2 regions of the Paracandidimonas lactea genome follow, and region 1 is predicted to be linked to the other one. Evidence: predicted binding sites of a transcription regulator. Region 1 holds the regulator's gene; the other holds the start of a gene.
What was found. Region 1 encodes NrdR, which represses ribonucleotide reductase genes. Its sites were predicted from a motif close to CACNANATNTNGTG; they were not measured.
Positions count from the first base shown of each region.

Region 2: the regulator NrdR is predicted to act here: its motif matches at 2,338-2,351, upstream of LOL23_RS14975 (ribonucleoside triphosphate reductase).

Region 1 is NZ_JAJJOZ010000003.1:424,071-428,702, reverse strand. Features, by position in the region: gene LOL23_RS08845 (glycosyltransferase family 39 protein) at 1-175, shown strand, start outside; gene LOL23_RS08840 (hypothetical protein) at 288-566, opposite strand; tRNA gene LOL23_RS08835 (tRNA-Ser) at 820-910, opposite strand; gene ribD (bifunctional diaminohydroxyphosphoribosylaminopyrimidine deaminase/5-amino-6-(5-phosphoribosylamino)uracil reductase RibD) at 961-2,121, opposite strand; gene nrdR (transcriptional regulator NrdR) at 2,127-2,588, opposite strand; gene glyA (serine hydroxymethyltransferase) at 2,625-3,869, opposite strand; gene LOL23_RS08815 (YbhB/YbcL family Raf kinase inhibitor-like protein) at 4,147-4,632, opposite strand, start outside.
Region 2 is NZ_JAJJOZ010000008.1:157,533-162,164, forward strand. Features, by position in the region: gene LOL23_RS14965 (anaerobic ribonucleoside-triphosphate reductase activating protein) at 1-283, opposite strand, end outside; gene nrdD (anaerobic ribonucleoside-triphosphate reductase) at 357-557, opposite strand; gene LOL23_RS14975 (ribonucleoside triphosphate reductase) at 618-2,318, opposite strand; gene LOL23_RS14980 (LysR substrate-binding domain-containing protein) at 2,683-3,108, shown strand; gene LOL23_RS14985 (DUF2249 domain-containing protein) at 3,182-3,442, opposite strand; gene LOL23_RS14990 (ATP-dependent DNA helicase) at 3,683-4,632, opposite strand, start outside.

The DNA.
Region 1 (4,632 bases):
GCTGGAGCAACTGTACGCGCGCACAACCGAAAAAGGCGAGCTATCGGTGCGCTGGTCGTCTGAGCGCAGCCCCATGATCAAGATAAGCTGGGGCATCCTGCCTCCCACGCAGGCATGTGACGCTGGCAATTCAAACCAGACAGCCGCCGGCAGAGCTAACACATCACTACCCTGAGCACGACGGCCCCCATCATCACACCGGGGAGCTATTGGCCCGCGCCGGCCGGACACACAACAGCGCCCATCGCGTTTGACATCATTGAAAGCCGCTGCCGCGGCGGGCCTGGCTACCTGCCGGCGCGGCGCCGCAGTTTGGCCAATTGCGCCTGGTTCAGGCGTCGCGCCTCCTGCTCCGCGTAGGCTTCCTCGCCCGCCTCGTAGTTGCCTTCATAAATGCATTTGCGACGATTGCCGCGACACTCGTCGCTACGGACGGAAGCTTGCGTTGCCGCCTTTCCCTCGGTGTGCTGTTCGCCTTTCTTGCCACCGCCAAACAGCGAACACCCCGACACCAGCGCAACCGCAAACAACGCCACGCCCCACCGGCTAAACGATTGGATCGACATTCCCCTGCCCCGAATAGTTTTAATAGCTCTTTTTATACCAGACTCGGGCAGCCAGCATCAGCGGGCCGTTGCTTCCACACCGACTGTGCCTTATGAATGCGCTGCCCTCCCCGAAAATGGGGAAGAGCCGATTAACCGTGTCTGATGAATGCGCTGATCCCCCGAAAATGGGGAAGAGCGAAACGGGGTAGAGCCGTAAAGTGGTGGGTAGAAACAACAAAGCGCCCCGAAAGGCGCTTGTTTATTGAATCCCTGGCGGACAGAGGGGGATTCGAACCCCCGATACGCTATTCACGTATACACGCTTTCCAGGCGTGCGCCTTCAACCGCTCGGCCACCTGTCCTGCTTTTTCCATAGCTCGCAGCTATGGGCAAGTCCGCTATTCTAGCAGAATTATTTTTGCTCCGCTGCGTTTACCGCGTCTGGGGACAAGGGTTGGATACGGGCGCGGATGCGCAGGTCTTCACCCAGTGGGGTAACCTCGGTGAACGCGAATCGGTGTGCCTGGGCAAGGTCTTCGAGCTCGGGCAGGCGCACCAGGCCCAGGCCGGGGCCGATCAGCATGGGTGCCATGTAGATCAACAGCTCGTCCACGCAACCTGCCTGAAGCAGGGCGCCGCTCAGGCGCGCACCGGCTTCGGCATGCACCTCGTTGATATCGTGTTCGCCCATCCAGCGCATCATGGCAGCCAGGTCTACGCGGCCATTCAGGCAAGGCATTTCAATGACTTCAGTATTGCGGGCACGCATGCGTTCGGCCTTGGCGACATCGGGACGGCAGGTGAAGATCCACACACGCGAGCCATCGAACAGGCGCGCCTGTTCGTCGATCTCGAAACGCGTATCGACCACAGCCTTGATGGGTGGGCGCTGGGTGTGGACATGACGCACGTTCATGCGTGGGTTGTCGGCCAGCACAGTACCGGAACCCGTGAGCACCACACAACTACGGGCGCGCCAGTGGTGCCCGTCGGCGCGGGCGGCTTCTCCGGTAATCCACTGCGAGGCGCCGTTAGGCAGGGCAATGCGGCCGTCCAGCGTGCCGGCCAACTTCAACCACAGCCAGGGTATGCCACGCGTCATGCGCGAAACAAAGCCAGGGTTGAGCGCCAGCGCTTCATCGGCGCAGACGCCCACACGCACGTCGATGCCCGCCGCACGCAGCTTGGCCAGGCCTCGCCCCGCAACCAAGGGGTTAGGATCGCGCATGGCCACCACGACACGAGCTGGCTGCGCCTTGATCAGTGCGTCGACGCAAGGCGGCGTGCGGCCGTAGTGGCTGCATGGCTCCAGCGAAACATAAACCGTGGCGCCCTTCACCTCGCGGCCGTGTTCGGCCGCTTGGCGCAAGGCCATGACTTCGGCGTGCGGGCCGCCCGCACGCTGCGTGGCACCCGAGGCCAGCAACTGGCCGTCGCGCACAATCACGCATCCAACCCGGGGATTGGGCGCAGTCAGGTAAAGCACACGCTCGGCAAGCGCCAGCGCCTGCCGCATCCAGTGAATGTCGGGATCTTGGGGATCAGGAAGCGCAGAGCCGGCCACGTTGTCCATGGAATTCAAGGCTTGGTCTTGACCTGCATTTCGTCGATGGCTTTGACGAACTCGCCGATGTCTTCAAAGCTTTTATATACCGACGCAAAGCGCACGAAGGCAACCTGATCCAGCTTTTTGAGCTCGGCCATGACCAGTTCGCCGATGTAGCCGGACGGCACCTCGCGCTGCCCGCTTACCAGCAAGGTTTCTTCGATGCGCGCAACAGCGGCATCGACCGCGTCGGTACTGACCGGCCGCTTGCGCAGCGCCAGGCTGAGACTTGCGCGAAGCTTGTCGGCGTTGAACTCGACCCGCGTGCCGTTGCGCTTGACCACTGCCGGCATGACGAGCTCTGCGCGCTCATAAGTGGTAAAGCGACGGTCACAGGCCGTGCAGCGGCGGCGACGCCGGATGGTGTCGCCTTCTTCGGAAACACGGGAGTCGATGACTTGCGTATCGAAGCTGCTGCAGAACGGGCATTTCATGGCGGCAGGCCCCGCCCATGGGCGGGGTGTCGGATATCAGCGATAGACCGGCAGGCGCGCGGTAAGCGCGTTGACCTTCTCGCGCACAGCGGCGATATTGGCTTCGTCGGTGGGGTTGTCGAGTACATCGGCGATGAGGTTGGCGGTAAGCTCGGCCTCGGCTTCTTTGAAGCCGCGCGTTGTCATGGCAGGCGTACCCAGGCGGATGCCACTGGTGACGAAGGGTTTTTCGGGATCGTTGGGGATGGCGTTTTTGTTGACCGTAATGTGCGCCTGGCCCAGCGCGGCTTCGGCCGCCTTGCCCGTGATGCCCTTGGCACGAAGGTCAACCAGCATGACGTGGCTTTCGGTGCGGCCAGACACGATGCGCAAGCCGCGCTGCACCAGAGTGCGCGCCATGACATCGGCGTTCTTGACCACCTGGGCGGCGTAATCTTTGAACTCGGGTGCAAGCGCCTCTTTGAAGGCAACGGCCTTGGCGGCGATGACATGCATCAGCGGGCCGCCCTGGATGCCGGGGAAAATGGCCGAATTGATGATTTTTTCGTATTGCGCCTTCATCATGATGACGCCGCCGCGCGGGCCGCGCAGCGATTTGTGCGTGGTGGACGTGACGAAATCGGCATGAGGAAAGGGGTTGGGGTAAGCGCCGCCCGCCACCAGGCCCGCATAGTGCGCGATATCGACCATGAACAGCGCGCCGTTGTCGTGTGCAATGCGCGCCATACGCTCGAAGTCGATACGCAGTGCGTAGGCCGATGCCCCGCCCACGACCAGCTTGGGCTTATGCTTCTTGGTGAGGTTTTCGAGCTGGTTGTAGTCGAGCTCTTCGTTGGCATCGAGGCCATAGGAAACGAAGTTATACAGCTTGCCCGAGGCATTGACGGGCGAGCCGTGCGTAAGGTGCCCGCCTTCTGCCAGGCTCATGCCCAGCACAGTGTCGCCCGGCTGCAGCACGGCCATGTAAACGCCCTGGTTGGCCTGCGACCCCGAATTGGGTTGAACGTTGGCGGCCTCCGCGCCGAAGATCTGCTTCAGGCGATCGATGGCCAACTGCTCAACGATGTCGACGTATTCGCAACCACCGTAATACCGCTTGCCCGGGTAGCCCTCAGCATACTTATTGGTAAGCTGCGTGCCCTGGGCCTGCATGACAGCCGGGCTGGTGTAGTTTTCGGAGGCGATCAGCTCGATGTGCTGTTCCTGGCGCACGTTTTCTTTTTGGATAGCGGCCCAGACGTCGGCATCGACTTGATCAAGGGTACGGGTACGGTCGAACATGGAGGGAAGTCCTGGTAGAGGTGAGGCAGGTCCGTAGACAAACGGTTGTCATTTTAGCCCGAATATGGCCCTAGCCGCGGACAACCAACGCCAAATCGGCCGAAAACGCCCGATAGCCGGACGAACGCAGGCTGAACGAAAAAATGGCGCATGATCAACATGAGCCATTTTCAAGTTGTCTGCCGGCGACGATGCGCCGCATCCCCGATAGACCGGCGCGGGCCCTTGGGCGGCGCCGCGCCCTGCCACGGATGACCGGCAGGGCTGCGGCAGCTGATCACCCCCCTGCGCGAACGCGGGGGTTCAGGCTGTACAGCCCGGTGATGGAAGCCTGCGCCAGAATATGGCCCTGCATGGCATTGAGCGCGTCTGCGCCGGTGAACCGGCCCTCGAAGGGCAGTTCAGGGATATCGAGCGCATAAACGGTGAACACATACCGGTGCGCAATGGTGTCATTCCAGGGCGGGCAAGGGCCATCGTAGCCGAAATAATCACCATTCATATCACGGTCGGCGGCAAACCAGTTGGTGTAGTCGTTGATGCCTTGGCGCGTGTCATCGAGGGCCAGCGGGCCGGCCTTGCCGCGCGGCGTGATGCCATCCGAATAGGCGCCTTCGGCAACCTCGCGCGCGGTGGCTGGAAGATCCACCAGCACCCAATGAAAGAAATCCACACGCGGCAAATCGCCTGGGATCTCCCGACCTTCCTGGTTGACGTCATCGGGGCGGCTGGGCACGTCAGGGTCATGGCAGATGACAACGAA
Region 2 (4,632 bases), on a different contig from region 1:
GGATGGCGGCTTCGAGCCCCGGATCCATGGTGGGCTCGCCGCCGCTGAAGACAACCGCGTCCACCAGGCCGACGCGCCTGCGCAGCAGCGCCAGCACGCCCTCCCATGCAACTGGGCTGTCGGCTGTGCGCGGCTGCAGGTGTGGGTTGTGGCAGTAGCCGCAACGCCAGGGGCAGCCTTGTACGAAGATCACGGTCGATAGCTTGCCAGGGAAATCAGTGGCGGTGAAGGGCGTGATACCGCCCACCTTAAGTGGGCGTTGCGCGGCAGCATGTATAGGCATTTGAAGCTGAAGTGGATGGGTGTCAAATAGTGTCGCCGCGCGGGCTGGGCTGCTGCTGCGCGGGCAGATGCTTTTACGCGGCTCGGCGCGCAGGCGTGGCGGCGACGCCCGCAGCCGCTTCACGGAAGTAGCGGCGCTCATGGAATTCGCCTTTCTTGCCGATGTTGAACGAAGACATGGGGCGGTGATAGCCCATGACGCGGGTCCAGATCTCGCACGGCTGACGTTCGTCGTCGGAGAGGGTGAGGGGCGTCGTGGTATTTAGCGTGGACATGGGTGAACTCCTTTCAGTAGTGGCGCTGCATGGCGCACAGTGGTCAAAAAAAAAGCGGCCTCAGGCAGCTTCGCGCTGCTTGCGGGCGAGGATCTCCTCGTCGCACTTGGGGCAGAAGGCATGGCTGCCGCCGATATAGCCGTGGACGGGGCAGATGGAGAAAGTGGGCGTGACGGTGATGTAAGGCAGGCGGAAGCGGCTGAGTGCCCGCTTGACCAGCGTGCGGCAGGCGTCCGCGCTGGACAGCGGCTCGGTCATGTATAGGTGCAGCACCGTGCCGCCGGTGTATTTGCGTTGCAGTTCATCCTGACGCTCGAGCGCTTCGAACGGATCGTCGGTAAAGCCTACGGGCAGTTGCGACGAGTTGGTGTAGTAAGGCATCTGTGCCGTTCCGGCCTGAAGGATGCCGGGGTAGCGGCGACGGTCTTCCTTGGCGAAACGGTAAGTGGTGCCTTCGGCCGGCGTGGCCTCCAGGTTGTACATGTGGCCGGTTTCTTCCTGGAACTGCACCATACGCGCCCGTACGTGGTCGAGCAGCCGTACGGCGAAGTCGTGCCCCCATTCGGTTGTGATGTCGTGTTCGTCGCGCGTAAAGTTGCGGACCATTTCGTTGATGCCGTTCACGCCCAGCGTGGAGAAGTGATTTCGCAAGGTGCCCAGGTAGCGTCGGGTATAGGGGAACAAGCCGTCGTCCATCAGGCGCTGGATGACATCGCGCTTGATTTCGAGGCTGTCGCGCCCCAGTGCCAGCAATTCATCCAGCCGAGCGAGTAGGCCCACCTCGTTGCCGGCGTACAGATAACCCAGCCGAGCGCAATTGACGGTGACGACACCCAGCGAGCCGGTTTGCTCCGCCGATCCGAACAAGCCGTTGCCGCGCTTGAGCAGTTCGCGCAGGTCGAGCTGGAGCCGGCAGCACATCGAGCGGATCATATTTGGCTTGAGCTCCGAATTGATGAAGTTCTGGAAGTAAGGCAGGCCGTAGCGGGCCGTCATTTCAAACAGACGCTCGGCATTGGGGCTGTGCCAGTCGAAGTCTTCGGTGATGTTGTAGGTGGGAATGGGGAAGGTGAACACGCGGCCCTTGGCGTCGCCGGCCATCATCACATCGATGTAGGCGCGATTGATCATGTCCATCTCTTCCTGCAGTTCGCCGTAGGTGAAAGGCATTTCCTCGCCGCCGATCAGCGGCACTTGCTCGCGCAGGTCTTCGGGGCAGGCCCAGTCGAAAGTGAGATTGGTGAATGGGGTTTGCGTGCCCCAGCGGGACGGCACGTTGAGGTTGTAAATGAGCTCTTGCATGTATTGGCGCACCTGGCTGTAGTTGAGCCCATCCTTGCGGATGAAGGGCGCCATATAGGTGTCGAATGAACTGAAGGCTTGTGCGCCGGCCCACTCGTTCTGCAAAGTACCCAGGAAGTTGACGATCTGGCCAACGGCGCTGGACATATGGCGCGGCGGCACGGACTCAACCTTGCCCGGCACACCGTTCAGGCCTTCGTTGAGCAGCGTGCGCAGAGACCAGCCCGCACAATAACCCGACAGCATATCGAGATCGTGGATGTGTAAGTCTGCGTCGCGGTGCGCGCGGCCGACGGCTTGCGGATAGACGCTGTTGAGCCAGTAGTTGGCGATGACCTTGCCCGATACATTGAGGATAAGCCCGCCAAGCGAATAACCTTGGTTGGCATTGGCATTGACGCGCCAGTCGATGCGATCAAGGTATTCATCAACAGAGGTTTGAACGTCTACGTGGGCCATGGCTGTCGAAACTCCTTTCTACTACATATTGTGGTTGAAGAGAGATTAGACACAATATATTGATTGGTCAATGCAGCTGACCGAGGAAGTAGGGATTGATTGATGCAGATTAAATCCGGGCTGCACAGAGCTTGTTCGGGTAGGCGGTGAAGGGCTGAGGGCTGGCCTGCCAGGTGGCGACCCAGGCTGGCGTAGCCGCCATCGCCGGTACTGCGAAGGCTGCACCCGCCGTGACCGCCACGGTCAGCATGGCTGAAGCACAAGCCCTGGAAAGTGATGTGATGGATCCTTTCCTTTGGTGAATTTAAAAACCACCAATTAAAAAATCATGAATTCAAAGATCAATGCGGAATAGACTATCTGCATGATGATCGTCGCAGCACCGGGCTACCTGGCCCGCTACGGCACGCCGACCACACCGAAGGAACTCTTGGCGCACAACCGACTGGGGGAAAACTATGTGCGCGCGCAACCCGGCTGGCCATTGCGGCAAGGAGACGAAAACTTGATGTTTCCCGTCACAGGAAACGCCCAGGCCAGCGACGGCGAGGCATTGCGCCGGTTGGCCTTGGCAGGACTTGGGCGGGCACGTTTGGCAGCGTTCCAGGTGCGTGATGACATTGCTGCTGGCCGCCTGCTGCCTGTGCTGGAAGACTGCAATCCAGGCGATGTCGAGGAAGTCCACGCTGTCTATGTCGGCCAGGGCGGCTACCTGCCGCTGCGCGTGAGGGCTTTTCTGGATTTTCTGGCCGAGCGCGTGGACATCGGACAGGGCGCGGTGCGTGCTTAGCGTTGAGGCCACGCTGCCGTCCGACCTCCCGCGCCCGCCGTGCGTGATGCTCCGGCCGGGCGTGGGGCCCGGTTTACTCGACGATATGGAAGTCGATGACGATCTCGCCAGGGTTGCGCGAAAGGTATTCGATGCGAATGGCATCGCCAAAGTGGCCCTGTAATTGTTGCAGTAGCGGGAGCGGGTCGTGGTCGTTGCAAAAGCGCATGGTTTCGCCTGGCTGAAGGGCGGACAGTGCGCCGAAGATGGCAGCGTGGCGAAAGCGTTTGGCAACGCCGCGCGCATCGAAGGGGTAGACGGCTTCAGAGAAGATGGGCAGGCCGGTTGCGGACATGGGAGCTCCTTGTGAACAAAATCCCGAGTGGAACGGTCGGAAATAATTGTAGACAAGCGCGCCGCGTCAGCCGTGGGGAACCATATCGTGCGTGTGGAAAAGGCCGGGTGGTGTCGATGGTAACAAGAGGCGCAGAGACCGCCCGGCGCGGGAGCAGGCTGGTGCAGGAGCAGGCCGGTGCAGGAGCAGGAGGCGGCAGAGCACGGGGGGGGCCAGGCCGCGGCATGGCGCGGTGGCGCGTCAGCGGATGGCCCACCAGCCGGGCAGCAGGGCCTGGATGTGGGGTTGGCCGTAGCGGTCGTCGATCAGGTGCACGACGCCTTGGTCGGTGGTGGAGCGGATTACACGTCCTGCGGCCTGCACGACTTTGCGCAGGCCAGGATAAAGATAGGTGTAGTCGTAGGCGCGGCCTTCGCCAAACAGGGCCTGCATGCATTGCTGGCGCCGAGAGTTGATTGCGTTGAACTGTGGCAGGCCCAGGGTGGAGATGAAGGCGCCGATGAGGCGGCTGCCAGGCAGGTCCACGCCCTCGGAGAAGGCCCCGCCCAGCACCGCGAAGCCTATGCCCTGGCCGTCGTGCGCGAAGCGCTGCAGAAAGGCGCTGCGTGCCGCCTCATCCATGCCTCTCGCTTGCAGCCAGAAGGGGATGTCTGGGTAGGCGCGCGCAAAGTAGGCGGCCACTTGGTCCAGGTAGTCGAAGCTGCTGAAATAGCTCAGGTAATTGCCGGGCCGGTTGATAAATTGTTCCGCGATCAGGCGCGTGATGGGAGCCACGGAACGGGCGCGGTCGTTGTAGCGGGTGGATATGTTGTGCGCGATGCGCACCTGCAGTTGATGCGGCTGGAAAGGGGAGTCGGCATCCTGCCAGGCCGTGTCGTCGGGCAGCCCGAGCACGTCACGGTAGAAATCCCAGGGCGCCAACGTGGCGGAAAACAGCACCGCTGCATAGCAGGCTTGGAAGCTGGGCGCCAGATAGGGCGCTGGCACCATATTGCGCAGCGTCAGCGTTTCATTGCAAGATGGCCTGTGCGCACCGGCGCGAGTCGGCTCGCGCGCGGCGTCGGCGGGGGCGTTCGGCAGCCTGGATGAGCGCATTGGCGCGCCAGATATGGCGGGCGTGCGCTTGGTGTATGCGCCGTCGATGCCAGCCATCGCAACATCGATGGTGAGATCCAGCACGGAATGCGCGC